Regions from separate parts of the Thermosipho sp. 1070 genome, predicted to be linked through region 2. Evidence: predicted binding sites of a transcription regulator. Region 2 holds the regulator's gene; the other holds the start of a gene.
What was found. The regulator HrcA, encoded in region 2, represses chaperone genes, less so after heat shock. The targets are predictions, from matches to a motif close to ATTAGCACTCNNANNNTNNGAGTGCTAAT.
Positions count from the first base shown of each region.

Region 1: the regulator HrcA is predicted to act here: its motif matches at 1,321-1,349, upstream of Y592_RS02860 (ATP-dependent Clp protease ATP-binding subunit).

Region 1 covers NZ_CP007121.1:562,685-572,104, reverse strand. Annotated here, with positions in the region: gene Y592_RS02860 (ATP-dependent Clp protease ATP-binding subunit) at 1-1,292, opposite strand, end outside; gene Y592_RS02855 (sensor domain-containing diguanylate cyclase) at 1,461-2,846, shown strand; tRNA gene Y592_RS02850 (tRNA-Asn) at 2,980-3,055, shown strand; tRNA gene Y592_RS02845 (tRNA-Met) at 3,298-3,373, shown strand; rRNA gene Y592_RS02840 (16S ribosomal RNA) at 3,599-5,175, shown strand; rRNA gene Y592_RS02835 (23S ribosomal RNA) at 5,249-8,195, shown strand; rRNA gene rrf (5S ribosomal RNA) at 8,235-8,351, shown strand; gene Y592_RS02825 (VanZ family protein) at 8,389-8,886, opposite strand; gene Y592_RS02820 (glycosyltransferase family 4 protein) at 8,888-9,420, opposite strand, start outside.
Region 2 covers NZ_CP007121.1:326,799-336,218, forward strand. Annotated here, with positions in the region: gene Y592_RS01575 (sigma-54 interaction domain-containing protein) at 1-1,014, opposite strand, end outside; gene Y592_RS01580 (secondary thiamine-phosphate synthase enzyme YjbQ) at 1,017-1,427, opposite strand; gene Y592_RS01585 (2-hydroxyacid dehydrogenase) at 1,531-2,487, opposite strand; gene Y592_RS01590 (glycerate kinase type-2 family protein) at 2,492-3,703, opposite strand; gene nadE (NAD(+) synthase) at 3,705-4,553, opposite strand; gene dnaJ (molecular chaperone DnaJ) at 4,537-5,658, opposite strand; gene Y592_RS01605 (nucleotide exchange factor GrpE) at 5,663-6,214, opposite strand; gene hrcA (heat-inducible transcriptional repressor HrcA) at 6,242-7,255, opposite strand; gene Y592_RS01615 (MFS transporter) at 7,372-8,640, opposite strand; gene Y592_RS01620 (transcription repressor NadR) at 8,637-9,143, opposite strand; gene trhA (PAQR family membrane homeostasis protein TrhA) at 9,269-9,420, opposite strand, start outside.

The DNA of each region.
Region 1 (9,420 bases), 240 kb from region 2:
ATTTCAGCTGCTTCTTTGTATTGGGAGTTTATAGTAAGTTCATCGATTTTTTCACTTAAAGATTTTATTTTTTCCTTTAGTTCTGAAATTTTTGGATCGGCGGACTTTAAACTTATCTTTGCTGCAGCTTCGTCAATCAAATCTATGGCTTTATCTGGCATAAATCTATCTTGTATGTATTTTGAGGATAACTTTGCTGCGGCTTCTATAGCTTCATCCGTTATTTTTACGTTGTGGTGTTTTTCGTATGTTTCTTTTAAACCTTTTAATATTTTTATAGTTTCTTCTACACTAGGTTCCTCAATTAATACAGGTTGAAATCTTCTGGCAAGGGCTTTGTCCTTTTCTATGTGTTTTCTGTATTCTTCTAAAGTTGTTGCACCAATTGCATGTAGTTCTCCTCTGGCTAGTGCAGGTTTTAACATGTTGGATGCATCCATAGCACCTTCTGCAGCACCTGCTCCAACTATTGTATGAAGTTCGTCGATAAAGAGAATTACATTGTTTTTCATTTTATTTATTTCTTCCATTACCTTTTTCAATCTTTCTTCAAATTCGCCACGATACTTACTACCCGCAAGCATTTTTCCAAGATCAAGCATTAATATCTTTTTATTTTTAAGTTTTTCAGGGACTTTTCCTTCAACAATTTTTTGTGCAAGACCTTCAACAATAGCAGTTTTACCGACACCTGGATCACCTATGAGCACGGGGTTGTTTTTTGTTTTTCTAGAGAGAATTTCAATAACTCTTTCAATTTCTTTTTCCCTACCGATAACAGGTGAAAGTTTACCCTCTCTTGCAAGTTTTGTTAAATCCACTGTGTATTTTGAAAGTACATTTCCTTCTTCATCTAATTCTCCATTTTCCACAAGTTCTTTCACCGATTTTAATACTTCTTCGTATGTGATCCCGTATTTGTTTAGTATAGCAGCAGCTTGAGTAGAGTTATCCTTGAGCAGTGCTAAAAGAAAATGAATAGGTGAAACTTTACTTGAACCGATCAATTTTGCCTCTTTTCTAGAGAGTTCAAAGATTCTGGAAAGTTCATTTGACATGTAAACTCCAGAACCAGAACCGTAGTATACACCATATTGACTTTCAATTAATTCTTCAATTCTATCCAGTATTTCATCTAAATTTATACGTGTTTTTATAAGTTTCTGCACTACATCATCTTGTAGAATTTCATAGAGCACATGCTCTGGTTTTAAAAGATTTTGCCTTTTTTGAGTTAGGTTTTCTGCTGCTTGTTGGACTAATTCTTGCATTTTATTGTCCAAGTATCTCAATTTAACCACCTCCAAAATTATTTTTCTTTTTATCACTCACATATATAGACTGATAACATTTGTTTTTGGTTCGGGATTTGTTGTTACGTTTTTGTAAATAATTTGTTTTTAATTGATTTTAAATATTTTGTGTTTTATATTAGAAATGTATGATTTGGAGGGGGTAATATGTATTTTGTTTTGGGTTTAGTTGTGATTTTAGGCCTTCTTTTGATTTTTTCTTTGATGTATATATTAAAGTTAAGAAATTTAGTTAATTTGGTATTTGATGGTAAATCTTCAAAAATGGGTGTTGCAGTTTGGCATGGGGGAAAACTTAAATATTTTTCATCTAGTCTATTAAACTATGCTAAGATGTATAATATGGATTTTTTTGATTTTAAAAATGTTACGGAAGATAAAATTAAAGTTTTTTCAAAGAAATATTCGCAATTAGAAGTATTTTTTGATATGGTTTTGAAGAATTACTATAAAGATAAATTAGAATTTGAGGTAGAAATTGAAATTGGTGGACAGATATTTCTTTTGAAGTTTTTCAGGATAAAGTCCAAAGGTTTGAGGTATTCAATACTTTTTTTGGTAAATATTTCAAGCAATGTATATTCGTATGCAAAAGATATTATCAAGCCTTTAAATAAAATTCCACAAAGTATTTTTTTGGATATTTTAAATAGGAAAACTCTTTCGGAAGTTTCAAAAAAGTTGTTTGATTTTTTAAAAGGACAGAAAATAATTGACTCTCTCGTTGTAGCGACTAGAAGAGGTGATGGAAGTACTTACATACATTATGCAAATATAGGTTTTGAAGAAAGGATGAATTTTGTTGTTCCGCCTAAAAAGAAGCCAATTGTTTCATATATAATGGATTTTGGTAAAAAGTTGTATGTGAGAAATTCAGAAAGATTAGTCCTTCCAAAAGGATATGAAAGAATAGTGTTTGGAAAACATAGAATTGTTTCCATTTATGGTGTGCCTTTAAAATTTGAAGAAGAGGTTTTTGGTGCGGTGTTGTTTGAAAAAGGTGGAAAAAATGCATTTACATCTAAAGAATTATACGTGTTTAATTTGTTGTCTGAAATTTTGACTATAAATTTTAAATTTAGAGAAGTTTTTGATAAACTTGTTAAAGAAAAGAAGGAGACACTTAGAAATTCTTTATTTGATCCATTAACAGGTGCTTACAACAGGAATTTCTTAAACAAGATGAATTTTAACGGTGATTGTTCTATAATATTTATAGATTTGGATGGTTTTAAAAAACTTAATGATACATATGGACATGATTATGGCGATAAAGTATTGAAAAAATTTGTAAAATTATGTAAGAAAAGTATAAGGAAAGAAGATAAAGTTGTAAGATACGGAGGAGACGAGTTTTTAATCTTTGTAAATGGAAAAAATGCAAAACAAGTTGTTGATAGGATAAAACGAAAATCAGATATTGATTTTTCATATGGAATTGTAAAGCACAACAAGCAAAAGAATTTTGGAGAAATTTTAAAAGAAGTAGATAAGAAAATGTATGAAATGAAAAAAAGTAAGAGACACGGTTGATGTTTTGTTGATAACTCTGAAAAATTATTGACAACGGTAAAAAATGTGATATATTTTTTTCTGGAAGTTATTATAAGATACTATGATTGACAAAAATCTAAAATATGGTATAATATATAAGCGATAGCGAAGTTCCGGCGTAGCTCAATAGGCAGAGCGGGTGGCTGTTAACCACTAGGTTGGGGGTTCGAGTCCCTCCGCCGGAGCCAGAAAAGGAGAACTTGGCGTTCTCCTTTTTTTATTTGTAGACGATAAAACATGTTTGTGCTGAGATAAATTCTCTGGAAGTTGTTTTTACGTTATTTATAAAGATTAAAATTTTAAATGAGCTATAAATCAAAGATATTTCATATTTTGTTTTGCAAAATAGGTGAAACTATTTTTTTTGTTAATTTGAAATGCCACAGAAAAGGTTGACACAAAAAACAAATTATGATAATATAACAGATGCGGCGGCGTAGCTCAGTGGCTAGAGCAACTGATTCATAATCAGTGAGTCATGGGTTCGAGTCCCATCGCCGCCACCAATATGCGGGAAATTTTCCCGCTTTTTTGTTGTTTTTTTTTTGTGTAAAAACCCCTGAATAAGTGGTATAGTTTACATTGTTGTTTCTTGTAGTATTCATATTGTTTACTAAATGTGAGTTTGAATGTCACAATTATACTGTAGAATAGTAATCGCTGTGTGAAAAAAGAAAGGTCATTGAAAAATAGATAGCAGCTCTGCGGATAAGAAGGACGAGCCCGAGATAGAGATGGAGGGTTTGATCCTGGCTCAGGGTGAACGCTGGCGGCGTGCCTTACACATGCAAGTCGAGCGAAGCTGCTAACTGGAGTCCTTCGGGGTGAAGGTTAGTAGACTGAGCGGCGGACGGGTGAGTAACGCGTAGGTGACCTACCCTTCAGAGGGGGATAACTGTGGGAAACTGCAGCTAATACCCCATACGTTCGCTAGGGAGAGGTACTAGCGAAGAAAGGGGCGTAAAGCTCTGCTGAGGGATGGGCCTGCGTTCCATCAGGTAGTTGGTGAGGTAAAGGCTCACCAAGCCTACGACGGATAGCCGGTCTGAGAGGATGGCCGGCCACAAGGGCACTGAGACACGGGTCCTACTCCTACGGGAGGCAGCAGTGGGGGATATTGGACAATGGGCGGAAGCCTGATCCAGCGACGCCGCGTGCGGGAAGGAGCCCTTCGGGGTGTAAACCGCTGTGGTGGGAGACGAATAAGGTAAGGAGTGGAAAGTCTTACCGATGACGGTATCCCACTAGGAAGCCCCGGCTAACTACGTGCCAGCAGCCGCGGTAATACGTAGGGGGCGAGCGTTACCCGGATTTACTGGGCGTAAAGGGGGCGTAGGCGGTCGTGGAAGTCCGGTGTGAAAAGCCACGGCTCAACTGTGGAACTGCGCTGGAAACCACGCGACTTGAGGGCGGTAGAGGGAGACGGAACTGCTGGTGTAGGGGTGAAATCCGTAGATATCAGCAGGAACGCCGGTGGGGAAGCCGGTCTCCTGGGCCGTACCTGACGCTGAGGCCCGAAAGCTAGGGGAGCGAACCGGATTAGATACCCGGGTAGTCCTAGCCGTAAACGATGCCCACTAGGTGTGGGGGAGTGATTCCTCCGTGCTGAAGCGAACGCGATAAGTGGGCCGCCTGGGGAGTATGCCCGCAAGGGTGAAACTCAAAGGAATTGACGGGACCCCGCACAAGCGGTGGAGCGTGTGGTTTAATTGGACGCTAAGCCAAGAACCTTACCAGGGCTTGACATGCTGGTGGTACTGACCCGAAAGGGGAGGGACTCTCGCCGAGAGGTGAGGGAGCCGGCACAGGTGGTGCACGGTCGTCGTCAGCTCGTGCCGTGAGGTGTTGGGTTAAGTCCCGCAACGAGCGCAACCCCTGCCCTTAGTTGCCAGCGGTTAGGCCGGGGACTCTAAGGGGACTGCCGGCGACGAGCCGGAGGAAGGAGGGGATGACGTCAGATACTCGTGCCCCTTATGCTCTGGGCGACACACGCGCTACAATGGGTGGGACAGCGGGATGCGAGCCAGTGATGGTGAGCGAAACCCTGAAACCCACTCGCAGTACGGATTGCAGGCTGAAACTCGCCTGCATGAAGTCGGAATCGCTAGTAATCGCGGATCAGCCACGCCGCGGTGAATACGTTCCCGGGGTTTGTACACACCGCCCGTCACGCCACCCGAGTTGGCAGCGCCCGAAGGTGGTTACTCCAACCTGAGAAGGAGGGGGGCTACTGAGGGCGAGGCTGGCGAGGGGGGCGAAGTCGTAACAAGGTAGGTGTACCGGAAGGTGCGCCTGGATCACCTCCTTTCTAAGGAGAGTAAGCGGAGCTGCTATCTATTTTTGAGTGGCATGGTCATTGAAAAATGCATAGGGGAAGTAGAGGTGAAGGTGATAAGGGCGCGCAGTGGATGCCTAGGCGGCAGGAGGCGAAGAAGGGCGTGGCAAGCTGCGAAAAGCCTGGGGGAGCTGCAAGCGAGCGTAGATCCCGGGATACCCGAATGGGGCAACCTGTGTAGCTGGTGAGGCTACACACCCGAGAGGGGGCGAACCGGGGGAAGTGAAACATCTCAGTACCCCGAGGAGGAGAAATCAAACGAGATTCCCTGAGTAGAGGCGATCGAAAGGGGAGGAGCCTAAACCGGCGAGGGATCGTCGGGGTAGTGGGACAAGTCCGGGCGTGAGCCGGGGAGTAAAAAATTCTTACTCTAGCCGAAAGGTCTGGGAAGGCCTACCGGAGAGGGTGAAAGTCCCGTAGGCGAAAGGGTAAGGACTCTCTGGGGCTTGATCCCGAGTACCACGGGGCACGAGGAATCCCGTGGGAATCAGGGGGGACCACCCTCCAAGGCTAAATACTCCCTGCCGACCGATAGAGGATCCAGTACCGTGAGGGAAAGGTGAAAAGCACCCCGGAAGGGGAGTGAAAGAGACCTGAAACTGCGTGCCTACAAGAAGTCGGAGCTCCGTATAGGGGTGACGGCGTGCCTTTTGATTAATGAGCCTGGGAGTTGTCGTACCTGGCGAGGTTAAGCCGGTAGAGGTGGAGCCGTAGCGAAAGCGAGTCTGAATAGGGCGAGGAGTCAGGTGCGGCAGGCCCGAAGCCGGGTGAGCTACCCATGGCCAGGGTGAAGGTAGGGTAAAACCTACTGGAGGCCCGGACCGGTGGATTGTGAGACATCCTCGGATGAGCTGTGGGTAGGAGTGAAAAGCTAACCGAACCTGGTGATAGCTGGTTCTCCCCGAAATGCATTTAGGTGCAGCCTCAAGAGGTCTGTGCAGGAGGTAGGGCGCTGATAGGGCTAGGGGGGTGACCTCCAACCCCTGTCAAACTACGAATGCCTGCACACAAATCTTGGGAGTGAGCCTGTGGGGGATAAGCTCCACAGACGAGAGGGGAACAACCCAGACCGACGGCTAAGGGCCCGGAGAGATGGCTAAGTGTGGAAGGAAGTTGTGCGTCCCAGACAACCGGGATGTTGGCTTAGAAGCAGCCATCATTAAAAGAGTGCGTAACAGCTCACCGGTCGAGACGCACAGCGCCGAAAATGTACCGGGGCTGAAGCCATCCCCCGAAGCCGCGGATCAGCGTATATGCTGGTGGTAGGGGAGCGTTCCGCGATAGGGAGAAGGTGGACTTGAGAGAGCCACTGGACGAGGCGGAAGAGAGAATCCAGGCATGAGTAAACGAGAGGAGAGTGAGAATCTCTCCCCCCGGAAGCCTAAGGGTACCTGGGGAAGGTTCGTCCGCCCAGGGTTAGTCGGGGCCTAAGGTGAACCCGAGAGGGGTAGCCGATGGGGAACCGGTTAATATTCCGGTACCACCTGCATACTGATAGGTAGCGGGGGGACGCAGGAGGGTAAGTTCCGAGGTCAAGTGGCAAGGCCTTCCAAGCGGTTAGGCGTAGAGGGCAGTAGGGAAATCCGCTGTCTGAGCTGAGCCGTGAAGGGGAGGACCGTATGGTCCGACGGGGCTGATCCCACACTGCCGAGAAAAGCCTCGCTAACTGGTATGCGGGTGCCCGTTCCGCAAACCGACACAGGTAGGCGGGCTGAGAAAGCTAAGGGGAGCGGGATAACCCTTGCCAAGGAACTCGGCAAATTGACCCCGTAACTTAGGGAGAAGGGGTGCCGCGGTAGGTTGAACCCAGGGGAAGGGGAGACCTGGAAACTGGGGGAGGCCGAGGCGGTTGCAGAGGCAAGGCCCTGGCGACTGTTTACCAAAAACACAGGTCTCTGCGAACTCGTAAGAGGAAGTATAGGGACTGACGCCTGCCCAGTGCCGGAAGGTTAAGGGGAGGGGTGAGAGCCCCGAACCGAAGCCCCGGTAAACGGCGGCCGTAACTATAACGGTCCTAAGGTAGCGAAATTCCTTGTCGGGTAAGTTCCGACCTGCATGAATGGCGTAACGACTGGGGCACTGTCTCGGCAGGGGGCCCGGTGAAATTTCAATCTGGGTGAAGATGCCCAGTACCCGCAGCTAGACGGAAAGACCCCGTGGAGCTTTACTGCAGCCTGGTATTGGGCTTTGGTGCACTGTGTACAGGATAGGTGGGAGGCGAAGAACCCGGCTCGCCAGGGTCGGGGGAGCCGCTGGTGGGATACCACCCTCGGTGTACTGGAGTTCTAACCTGCGTTTGTGAAGAGCAAGCGAGGGACAGTGCCAGGTGGGTAGTTTGACTGGGGCGGTCGCCTCCGAAAGGGTAACGGAGGCGCGCGAAGCTCGGCTCAGGTGGGTTGGAAATCCACCGTAGAGTGCAAGGGCATAAGCTGGGCTGACTGCGAGACCGACGGGTCGAGCAGAGGGGAAACCCGGTCCTAGTGACCCGGCGACTCCGAGTGGAAGGGTCGTCGATCAACGGACAAAAGTTACCCCGGGGATAACAGGCTAGTCTTGCCCGAGAGTTCACATCGACGGCAAGGATCGGCACCTCGATGTCGGCTCATCCCATCCTGGGGCTGAAGCAGGTCCCAAGGGTTAGGCTGTTCGCCTATTAAAGGGGTACGTGAGCTGGGTTCAGACCGTCGTGAGACAGGTCGGTCCCTATCTGCTGCGGGCGTAGGAGGTTTGAGGGGGCTCGCCCATTGTACGAGAGGACCTGGGTGAGGGAGCCACTGGTGTACCGGCTGTTCTGCCAAGGGCATACGCCGGGTAGCTACGCTCCTAAGTGATAACCGCTGAAAGCATCTAAGCGGGAAACACGCCCCAAGATGAGACCTCCCATCCTGTAAAAGGAGTAAGGCCGGTTCGAGAAGAGGACCTAGATAGGCTGGTGGTGGAAGCGCAGTAATGCGTGGAGCCAACCGGTACTAATCGGCCGAGGCCTTCACCTCTACGTGAACCCTATGCATTTTTGAGTGACCAAAGGTTTCCCGGGTGACGATACCAAGGCGGGAACCACCCGGTTCCATCCCGAACCCGGCCGTTAAGCCGCCTTGGGCCGATGGTAGTAAGGGGTACGCCCCTTGCGAGAGTAGGTATCGCCCGGGTTTATTTTTTTTTTCGCAGGCTTTCGCCTGCTTTTTTTTATTGTATTTTATTTTTAATTAATTTAATTATTAGCACTATTGTCAATGATAATACTACTCCAGTTATTGTTCCTGATAAATCTATTAACACATCATTTAGCGATGATCCTCTTTTGTAATATTGTTGAGTATATTCGTCTAGTGTTGCAACAAGATTTGGAAATGTAATTCCTATTATGCTTGATATTAATATTCCTTTGTTATAAAACGTAAAAAATGTAATTATTCCCAATATAAAATACAAGCTAAAATGTGCGGTTTTTCTTACCAGCATTTCTGCAGGAACGTATTGTGTTTTAAACCAAAGTTTTTTTAAAAATATTTCTATATTCCTAAAAACTTTGGTATTGGAAAAGTCCATAATACTATCAATTTTTTTTAGGATTTTTGTTACGAAACTTGATTGAGTTGAAGATTCAACAGGTGAGCGTGATGAAAAATAAAATATAACAAAGATCCAAATAAATAACGTGATTAGTATAGTTCTTTTTTTCATTTTATCCCTCATATGTTAAAAGTTTTAATCTTAAAATTAATGCTATTGTGAGAATAATTGTCAAAATTAGAGAAATTATCTTTGAATATAGATAATATATTCCTAATGAGCAAAATATTATACTTATTAATGCCATTAATAATATAGTTTTTCTTTTATCTTGAGTTACTTTAAATATTTTATCGTATATGTGTCCTCTGTCGCCTGAAAAAGGAGATTTTCCGTTTAAAATCCTCCTAAATATACTTGAAAAAGTGTCAACAAAAAATGGAGCAAGTATTATTAATGAAGCGATTGTATGTGTAATGCTTTTGGAAAAAGAAGAAATTATTGAGATTCCTAAAATTCCACCTATTGTATAACTTCCAAGGTCTCCCATGAATATCTTTGCAGGTGGAAAATTATAAAAAAGAAAGGCAGATAATGTCCCAAGTAATGCAAAAAGGTAGTATTTATCGTTTGGATAGGCAACGGTCCAAATTAATCCTAAAGTGGAGATTGCGGAAGTTGTCGCACATATACCATCCATTCCAT
Region 2 (9,420 bases):
CTTTTGAGTGTTCTTATCCAAAAACGGTTCTTTTGTATAACCAAACAATTCAATTTCCAGCATATTTTCTGGAATAGCTGCACAATTTACAGTTATAAAAGGTTTATCTTTTCTATTACTTTCATTATGTATCGCATGCGCAAACAATTCCTTACCCGTTCCACTCTCTCCCCTTAGAAAAACAGTAGCAGGCGTTTTTGCAACTTTTTTTGCCTGCTCTTTTGCTATCAATATTTTTTCACTTTTCCCTACTATATCATCAAAAGTATACTGTGCCTTCATCTGCCTTATAAATCTCTTAACCTCTTTTAGTTCTCTTGTTAAACTTAATATTTCAGATACATCATGAACGACTGCTACACTTCCACTAAATTTTCCTTTAACAAACAGCGGAGTTGCATTAATTATAACTTCCCTTTTTAAAGGTCCCACCTTTAATCTTGCGTTAAAAATGGGCTTTTTTGTCCTTGCAATTTGCATGTGTATACTTTCACCTTCGGCTATATCAACAGTGGCAGGTTTTCCAACAACTTCCTCTGGTTCAAATCCCGTTATTTTTGTATATGCCTTATTCACTAACACAACATATCCATTTTCATCTGCAACTGAAATAGCATCATATGTAGAATCTATTATAGCCTTTAATCTTGCCTCAATTTGGTGGAGATTAGTAATTTCCTCGGCAAGTTTTCTCACGCTTGTGATATCCCTAAAAACTGCCACTGCACCTAAAATATTTCCATCTTTATCCGTTAAAGGCATCCTTGAAGTAATTATTACATTTTCTCCAACATTTTGGACTTCATCCACTTCTGGAATCCCCGTTTTTACCACAATGTGCAACCTAGTGTTTGTAACAACATCAACTACGGGCTTACCTATAAAATCTTCTTTTAGTTTTAATATATGAACCGCACGTTTGTTGATGTATAAAATTTTTGCATCCTTGTCTACAATTATTACCCCTTCGACAATAGATTCAAGTACCGTTCTGTAAAACTTTATCAATTCCATACCTATTCACCAATTACCTTAACAACTACTCTTTTTCTTCTCTGCCCATCATATTCTGCGTAAAAAATTTGCTCCCAAGGTCCCAAGTCTAACTCCCCATTAGTTACTGGAAGTACTACTTGGTGATGTGTTAAAATTCTTTTCAAATGTGCATCTCCATTGTCCTCACCAGTCCAATGGTGATTGTATTCTCCAACAGGTGCCAACCTTTCCAACCATTCCCATATATCTCTATGAAGACCGGATTCATCATCATTAACTATTATTCCAGCAGTTATATGCATAGCAGATACAAGACAAAATCCCTCTTTTATACCACTCTTCTTCACTATTTCTTCAATCACATCTGTTATCCTAACTAACTCTTTTCTATTCTTTGTATTAAACCATAAATATTCTGTATAACTTTTCATTTTATCCCCCACCTTTCCATGTAAATATCTAAATATCCAATAAATTTAAATAGAAAAGCTAAACATAATTATTATATACCATAAATATGCTTCCTATTCTTACTTAATACATAAGATCAGGATCAACAACAGTCAAAGGCATTCCATCCTTTAAAAACGCATTTATATTTTTGAAAAGCTCGTCAATTCTGCCATTTTGCCCCTCTACTGTATAACCACCAACATGTGGAGAAATTACAACATTTTTAAACATATTAATGGGATAATTATACGGTAAAATAATTTCTCTTTCTTTTGAAGGGTAATTATACCAAACATCAGATGCAAACCCTTTCAATTTCTTATCTTTCAAGATGTTATATAAAGCTTTTTCATCTATAAGTTCACCTCGCCCCACATTTATCAAATACTTTCCTTCCATGCAAGACAAAACTTCCCCATTAATAATGTTCTTCGTTTTAGAAGTTAACGGTAACGCCAAATATACAACTTGTGAATTTTCTATCGCTTCTTTCAAATTATTTGTAATTTTGTGAAATCCCTCTATTTCTTCTAATTTGCTTTTAAAACCTATAATATAACAATCAAATCCCTTTAAAAGTTTTGCAATATGCCTTCCAATTACCCCTGTACCCAAAATAGCTACTTTCTTTTTTTGCAATGAAAACCAATAGTCCTCTTCTTTAAATCCCACGGCAAATCCATGCCAAATCCCCTCTTTAAGATCATTGTGGTACTCCACAACTCTCCCCATTAAAGCAAGGGAAAGGGCAATAGCTCTTTCTGCAACCATTTTACCATTTCCATGTGAATTTGATACAATTACTCCTCTTTCCTTTATAACCTTCCAAGGTAATTTATCAGTACCAGTCCATGGAATAAAGATTACCTTTAAATTTTTGGCTTTCAATACCTGCTCTTCTGTTAAAAATCCACCAATTACTATATCCATTTCTTCTAAACGTGCTATATCCTTTGAAGTAAACCACTCAATTTCTTTGTAATCCTCCATCTTTTTTCTAAAATACTCAGTAATCTTTGTTAGTACTATAGCTTTCATATTCTCACCTCTTAAGTATAAAACCTATATCGTTTAGATTTGTTCCTGTAGGACCACTAATAAACAAATCACCTGCAATCTTTAAAGCATTATACGTATCATTATTCTCCAAAAAATCCTCTGGTAAAAAACCTTTCTCTCTAACGATTTTAACAGTATTTCCATCGACTATACCACCTGCTGCATCTGTAGGCCCATCTGTACCATCTGTACCTACAGATGCAATAACTACATTATCAATTTCCTCTATTTCGATAGCAGCTGAAAAAGAAAGCTCTTGATTCCTTCCACCAAGACCATTTCCCTTTACCTTTACCACAGTTTCTCCACCAAATATTAAACAATAAGGCTTTTTAAAGGAATTTTCGCTTTTTACAATACTTGCCAAAAACTTTCCCGCTTCTCTTGCCTGACAAGTTAATTGTGTTGTTAATATGTATGTATTAAAACCGTATTTTTTTGCACTTTCTTCCAATTTTTTACACGCATAATCCACATTACCTACAATGTAATGAGAAATTTTTCTTTGGACTTTTGCACACTTTTGTAAAACATTCCATATATTTTCGTTCAAGTTTATTTTATATTTTTCAACTATTTTCTTTACATCATTAAAAGTACTATTATCTGGATAAACAGGTCCAGAAGCAATGTATTCTAATTTATCTCCTAACACATCCGATAACACAAGTGGTACAACCTTTGCATTAATTAAAGAAAGAAATTTTCCGCCCTTTACCTTAGAAATTTTTTTCCTTATTATATTAATTTCCTCAATATTTGCACCCTTTCTCAATAAATCATTTGTTATGTTTCTCAAATCTTCAAGTGTTACACCTTCTTCCAAATATTCAAAAAGAGAAGAACCTCCTCCTGAAATCAAAAACAACAAAACATCATCTTGCGTTAATTTCCTCAATTTTTCAATGGCAAACTTTGTATACTTTAGTGAATTTTCATCCGGTATGGGGTGTCCTGCTTCAAAAATATCGAAGTTTTTTATACCCCCAAATGAATATCCATACTTTGTAATTATAATCCCATATACTACATCCAAATACTCAGATACAGCTTTCGCCATACGCCACGCTGCTTTTCCAATAGAAAGTACATAAACCTTTTTCAAGTTCATCTTTTTTAACTTTTCCAAAACCAACTTTTCTGGACTTATTTGATCAAATGTTTCTAAAATTATCTTCTTGGCTATATCCTTCATATTATCCCTCAATGCTAATATTTCTTACTTTATTTCTAAACTTCCCAATCTCATATAATTTCTTTACTTTTTTTACTTTTTCTGGATCTTCATCGGATAAGTCTTTATTTTCTACTATTTTCTTTAGGATCCTATCTAAAGTGGGATAGTCTAATTCAAAGACTTCTTCATCACTAAGGCCAGGTATCAAATCTGGTGAGGCAGGTTTTTCAAGGATTCTTTCTGGAACGTTTAAAATTTTCCCCAACTTGTACACTTCCGTTTTATAAAGATGAAGTAAAGGTTCAACATCTGTAGAATCATCCCCCCATTTTACGTACAAACCTGTTAAAAATTCCGTCTTGTTAGTTGTACCAACCACTGCATAGTTTCTCTTTTCAGCTTCTTTATACAAATAAACCATTCTAACCCTATGCTTTATTCTATAATAACTTATTCCTTTTAGAAATTCTTCATCTTCTATCCCTAAGACATCAAATTCAAACGGATTACCTTCGTTCTTATACTTATTCCATCTACTTTTTGCATATCTTTCTTTTACTTTAAAGGGAACAAATAAAGCTGGTGGATAATATTTATAAACTCCAAATTTTCTAACTATTCTACTTATATTTTTAACTTCATAATCAACATTAAAATGCTCACAAACAAACTTTGCATCTTTTATTGAATCTCTTGGACTATCTCTCTCTGGAAGGATAAAACATTTTATTCTACTTTTTTCTAACACTCTCACTAATAAACCAAGGACTACCGCAGAATCAACTCCCCCACTTACCCCCAAAACAGCTCCTGAAAATCTATACTCTTTAAAAAAATTCTTTAAAAATTCTTCAACCCTCTTCAACATCCTTTCCCCTCAACTTTGCTATCTCTTTTAATAACTTTTTTTCAGTTCTTGATACCCTACTTGGAATCTCAACTCTAACCCTCAAAATTAAATCTCCTCTTTTCCCCGTTCTCATATCAGGCAATCCTTCACCATATACATATATTTCTTGTCCATGTTGAACACCCGCTGGAATTTTTACCTCTTTTATTTTACCATTTGGCATTCTAATTTTTACCTTTGTACCTAAAATTGCTTCCAAATAATCTATTTTAATCTCTTTAATTAAATCATTTCCCTTTCTTTCAAAATCAGAGTATCCAACAACCCTTACGTGAACATACAAATCACCATATTCTCCTCCATTATACCCGGCATTCCCTCCTCTTTGTATTCTCAAGATAGTTCCATTTTCAATACCAGCTGGAATGTTAACTTCAACCTTATATCTTTTCTTTATCCTTCCTGTTCCACCACAAGTATGGCAACTCTCCCCAGGAATTTTTCCTGTTCCACCACAATGATTACACGTATATTGGTTTACAATAACACCTAAAAATGTTCTCCTTTCTTCTCTAACTGTACCCGTCCCATGACACTTTGGACAAGTAATCCAACCACTACCAGGCTCAACTCCTTCACCATTACAATGTTCACAAACCTCGTATCTATCATATTCAAGCGGTATTCTTATTCCGGTAAACAACTCCTCAAAAGACACATCAACGGAAATATTTATATCTTCTCCTCTTTTTGGTCTTTTTGCTCTCTTTCTTGAAGATGTTCTTTGATCACCAAAGAAAATATTGAAAATATCGTTGTTTATAAAATCACCAAAGTCTTTAAAAATATCCTCAAAACCACCGAATCCACCAAATCCGCCCCCGGCATTTGGTGGCACATCTCCCACATAACCATATCTATCATACATTGCTCGCTTTTCAGGGTCAGAAAGCACATCATATGCTTCCTGAATTTCCTTAAATTTTTCTTCTGCTAACTTTTTATTTTCATAATTTCTATCAGGATGCCATTTTTTTATAAGCTTCTTATACGCTTGTCTTATTTCATCTTGGGATGCGTTCCTTGAAACGCCAAGAATTTCATAATAATCTTTTTTTGCCATAAAGTCACCTCCTAGGCTTTACCGAGACCTTAACCTTTGCAGGTTTTAAAATCCTTCCTTTAAACTTATACCCATCCTCCACAACTTCTACAATAGAATATTCTTCTTTTTCCTCATCTTCAACTCTTTCTACTGCTTCATGTTCAAATGGATCAAATTTATTACCTACTTTAACTTCTTCAAGTCCAAAACCTTCCAACAATTTAAATAAATTCTTATAAATCAATTCAATTGCCTTGTAAAATTGTGTATTTCTTTCTTCATCATTTGCATTCGAAAATGATCTTTTAAAATCATCTAAAATTGGCAAAAATCTTTCCAAAATCCTTCCCATCGTTGAAACTGCTATTTGTTCTTTTTCTTTGAGTACATCTTTTTTGTAATTTTCAAATTGAGATTTTAATACACGTGCATAATTTTCAAATTCTTTTAACTGTAACTCTAATTTCTTTATTTTTTCTTTTTGTTCTTCCACAATTTTCTCTGGTGTTTTTTTCTCTTTTGCCACTTCTTTCCTTTCTTCTTTCTTTTCTTCATTCTTTATTTCATTTTTCATTTCTTTTTCCACTTCAATCACCTCCAATTATTCAACATTTCTTGCAACAATAGTAAAATATTCAGTAAGTCTGTTTACCACATATTCCACACTATCAAATACCTTAGAGTAATCACTAAATTTATCAAAAATTACGGCAATTCTCCCCACTTCTCGCTCAAAGACAAAATAAGGCATTATCAAAACTGCATATTGCTCAAAATTTCTTATATTATGTTCCTTTCCTACGTATATTCCTTCACCTAGTGAAAAAATTTGCGGGTAAAATTCAGAATTTGTAGAAATTTTTACAATTTCTCTTAATTTATCTTCACCAAATTTCTTTGCATTCACAAGATTAAATACTCCTTCAATAATATATTCATCGTATTTTTCAGACGCAATTCTTTCAGAAAGTTCTATAAATTCTTTTAATCTACCACCAACCCATGAAAACTTTTCAACCACTTCTTTTAATTTTAATTTAAAATCACTCAAAAGTATTCCATCAAGACTTTTATTCAAAAACTCTTCAATTTCCAATATATTAGAAATTTCGGAATGTTGTATAGGAAGAACAGAAGTAAGTCCCAATTCAGTAATAATGTTCACAATGGAAAATGTCTTTGTAACTGGAGTTAGGACAATCCTTCTAATTCTGAGATTCATGGGATTAGGTTTTTCTATAATAACAAAGGCCTTTAAAGTATTTGATAAAAGCTTTGCAGCACCTCGTATGACTTTATCCAAATCACCTATCGGAAAGTCCGTTCTAACATCTATCGAAGAACCTACCTTTTTTGTCTCCTTTCTCACCTTTAACACTTCATTTACATAAAACTTCAACCCCTTGTCCGTAGGAATACGTCCCGCAGAAGTATGGGGTTGAAAAACATATCCTAAATAATCCAACTTTCTCATGTCGTTTCTAACAGTTGCCCCACTCCACTCTAAATTCGTTGTTTCTAAAACTTTTTGGGAACTTACTGGAATACCAGATTTTACATACTCTCTAACTAAACAATATAGAATTTTCTTTTGTCTATCGGACAAATCTTTCATATTTTCACCTCTTTATCAGAGGAATTATCACTCTCATACTTTGTCTGATAATAGTATAACATAAAAAAATTGAACAGTCAATTAAACAAAAAATGGGCATCATAAGATGCCCAAAATTATCCAACTGGCTTATCTTTAGTTTCCACACCAAGAATCAATACTAATAGACCTGTAATAATTGAAAATATCGCAGTATATGAAAGCGCGGCAACTATGGATTTATCAACAAAGTATCCCGTAAAGTATGGTGCTATTATTCCAGCAACTCTTGCCATTACACCTGCTACTCCATTTGCAGTACCTCTAAATGAGGTGGGAAATAACTCTGGGGTGTACGCATATACTAATCCCCAGACTCCTAAAGTAAAGAACGAAAGAACTAAAACAACAAACAAAAACGTAATATTTCCAGAGGCAAGAAATAGGAAAAACGAAGAAAGTCCCATTCCTATAAAATACACGGATAAAGTCTTTTTCCTTCCCCATTTTTCTATTAAATACGCCACAGAAAGATACCCAGGCAATTGGGCAAGATATACAAAAAATGTATACCATTTTGCTTTAGTTATGGTAATTGAAAGGTTTTCCACAAAAACCCTAGGTGCCCATGAAAAAAGTGCGTAATACACAAAGCTTACGACAAACCAAGATATCATAACCAAAATAGTTTGTTTAATGTATCTACTTCTAAACAAAGCACCAAAAGTAACTTTCACCTTTTCCACGCTTTCAATACTACCTGGAACATCACCATATCTCTCTTTTAAAGCTTTTATACCATCTTTTTCAAAAAGATACTTTGGAGTTTCAGAATTTTTTAAAAGTGCTATTAATATCAACAACCCTAATGAAAAAATATAAAAATTCCATCTCCATCCAAATCTTTCTCCAAAAGTTACCGCAAAAAGTGCTATTAATATACTTCCAATTGCCCAACTGGTTTCCAAATATACTAAATACCTTCCTCTAAGTTTTATCGATGTAAATTCAGAAAGATAAGTATTCGCCGAAGGCAAAAGTCCTCCATATCCAAAACCAGATAAAAATCTCAATAAATAAGCTATTGAATATCCCTTTGAAAAACCAAACAATACAGTAAAAATCACGGAAATTAACAAGTAAAAAATAGTACCGGTCTTTCTGCCAAAGTAATCCAAAATCACACCGGACAACAATGCACCAAAAAGCATGCCTAAAAAGGTTGCACTAACAAGAGAACTTGCCATGGTTTTTGAAAGTTGCCATTCTGAAATTAAATTCGGAAGGACAAATGGCATAACCATAACACCAGCAGAGCCTACTATCCATATTAAAGAAGTCAAAATTAAGAGATTTCTTTGTTTTTCTTTTGAAACTACACTATCAATGACTTGATCGATTTTCACTTTTTCACCTCCAAAAGATAATCCTTTAAAGCTTCTAATATCTTTTCCATAACCTCTTTATTTGGAGCTTCTATAGTATGTATGTGAACACCTCCGGATAATTTTAAAAGCGGAGTTGCATTTGAACTCTTCATAAGGGCCATAAACTTTGCAACGTCATCCAGTGTTGCAATATCAAGCCTACCATTAATTTCACCGTAAAGAGGATGCTCAACTATAACATCTATTACCTTTCCTCCAGCTTTTACAACTTTCAAAAGTTCATCGTAAATCTCGTCCTCAGAATGCTTTACGGCAATCATCTTTCTGATAAAATCTTTTTTCTTTTCTAGAATATAACCATCTCTTGTTGAAAAAATCTTGTGCCCTTTTGTCTTTAAAACGGATATATCTTGAACTATTATCTGCCGACTAACTCCCAACATTTCCGCCAAATCCTTACCTTTAACGGGACCTTTTGATTCAGATAAAATCACCAAAATCTTTTTTAATCTTTCTTTCATTTTATCACCTCAATTATTAGTTTACATTTTTACACAGCAAATGTCAAATACAGTACACAAAAAAAATCCAGGTTACCCTGAATCTATTTACCTGGATTTTGCCAAACCTACATATTAAAATTATTTCAAATTGAAAGTACTGCAAAATAATGGAAAATACTACCTAAAATTACAAACAGATGCCATATCATATGATGAAATTTTATCTTTCTATACATATAGAAAATAGTACCAATTGTATAGGCCAAACCACCTAAGACCAACAAAATTATTCCTC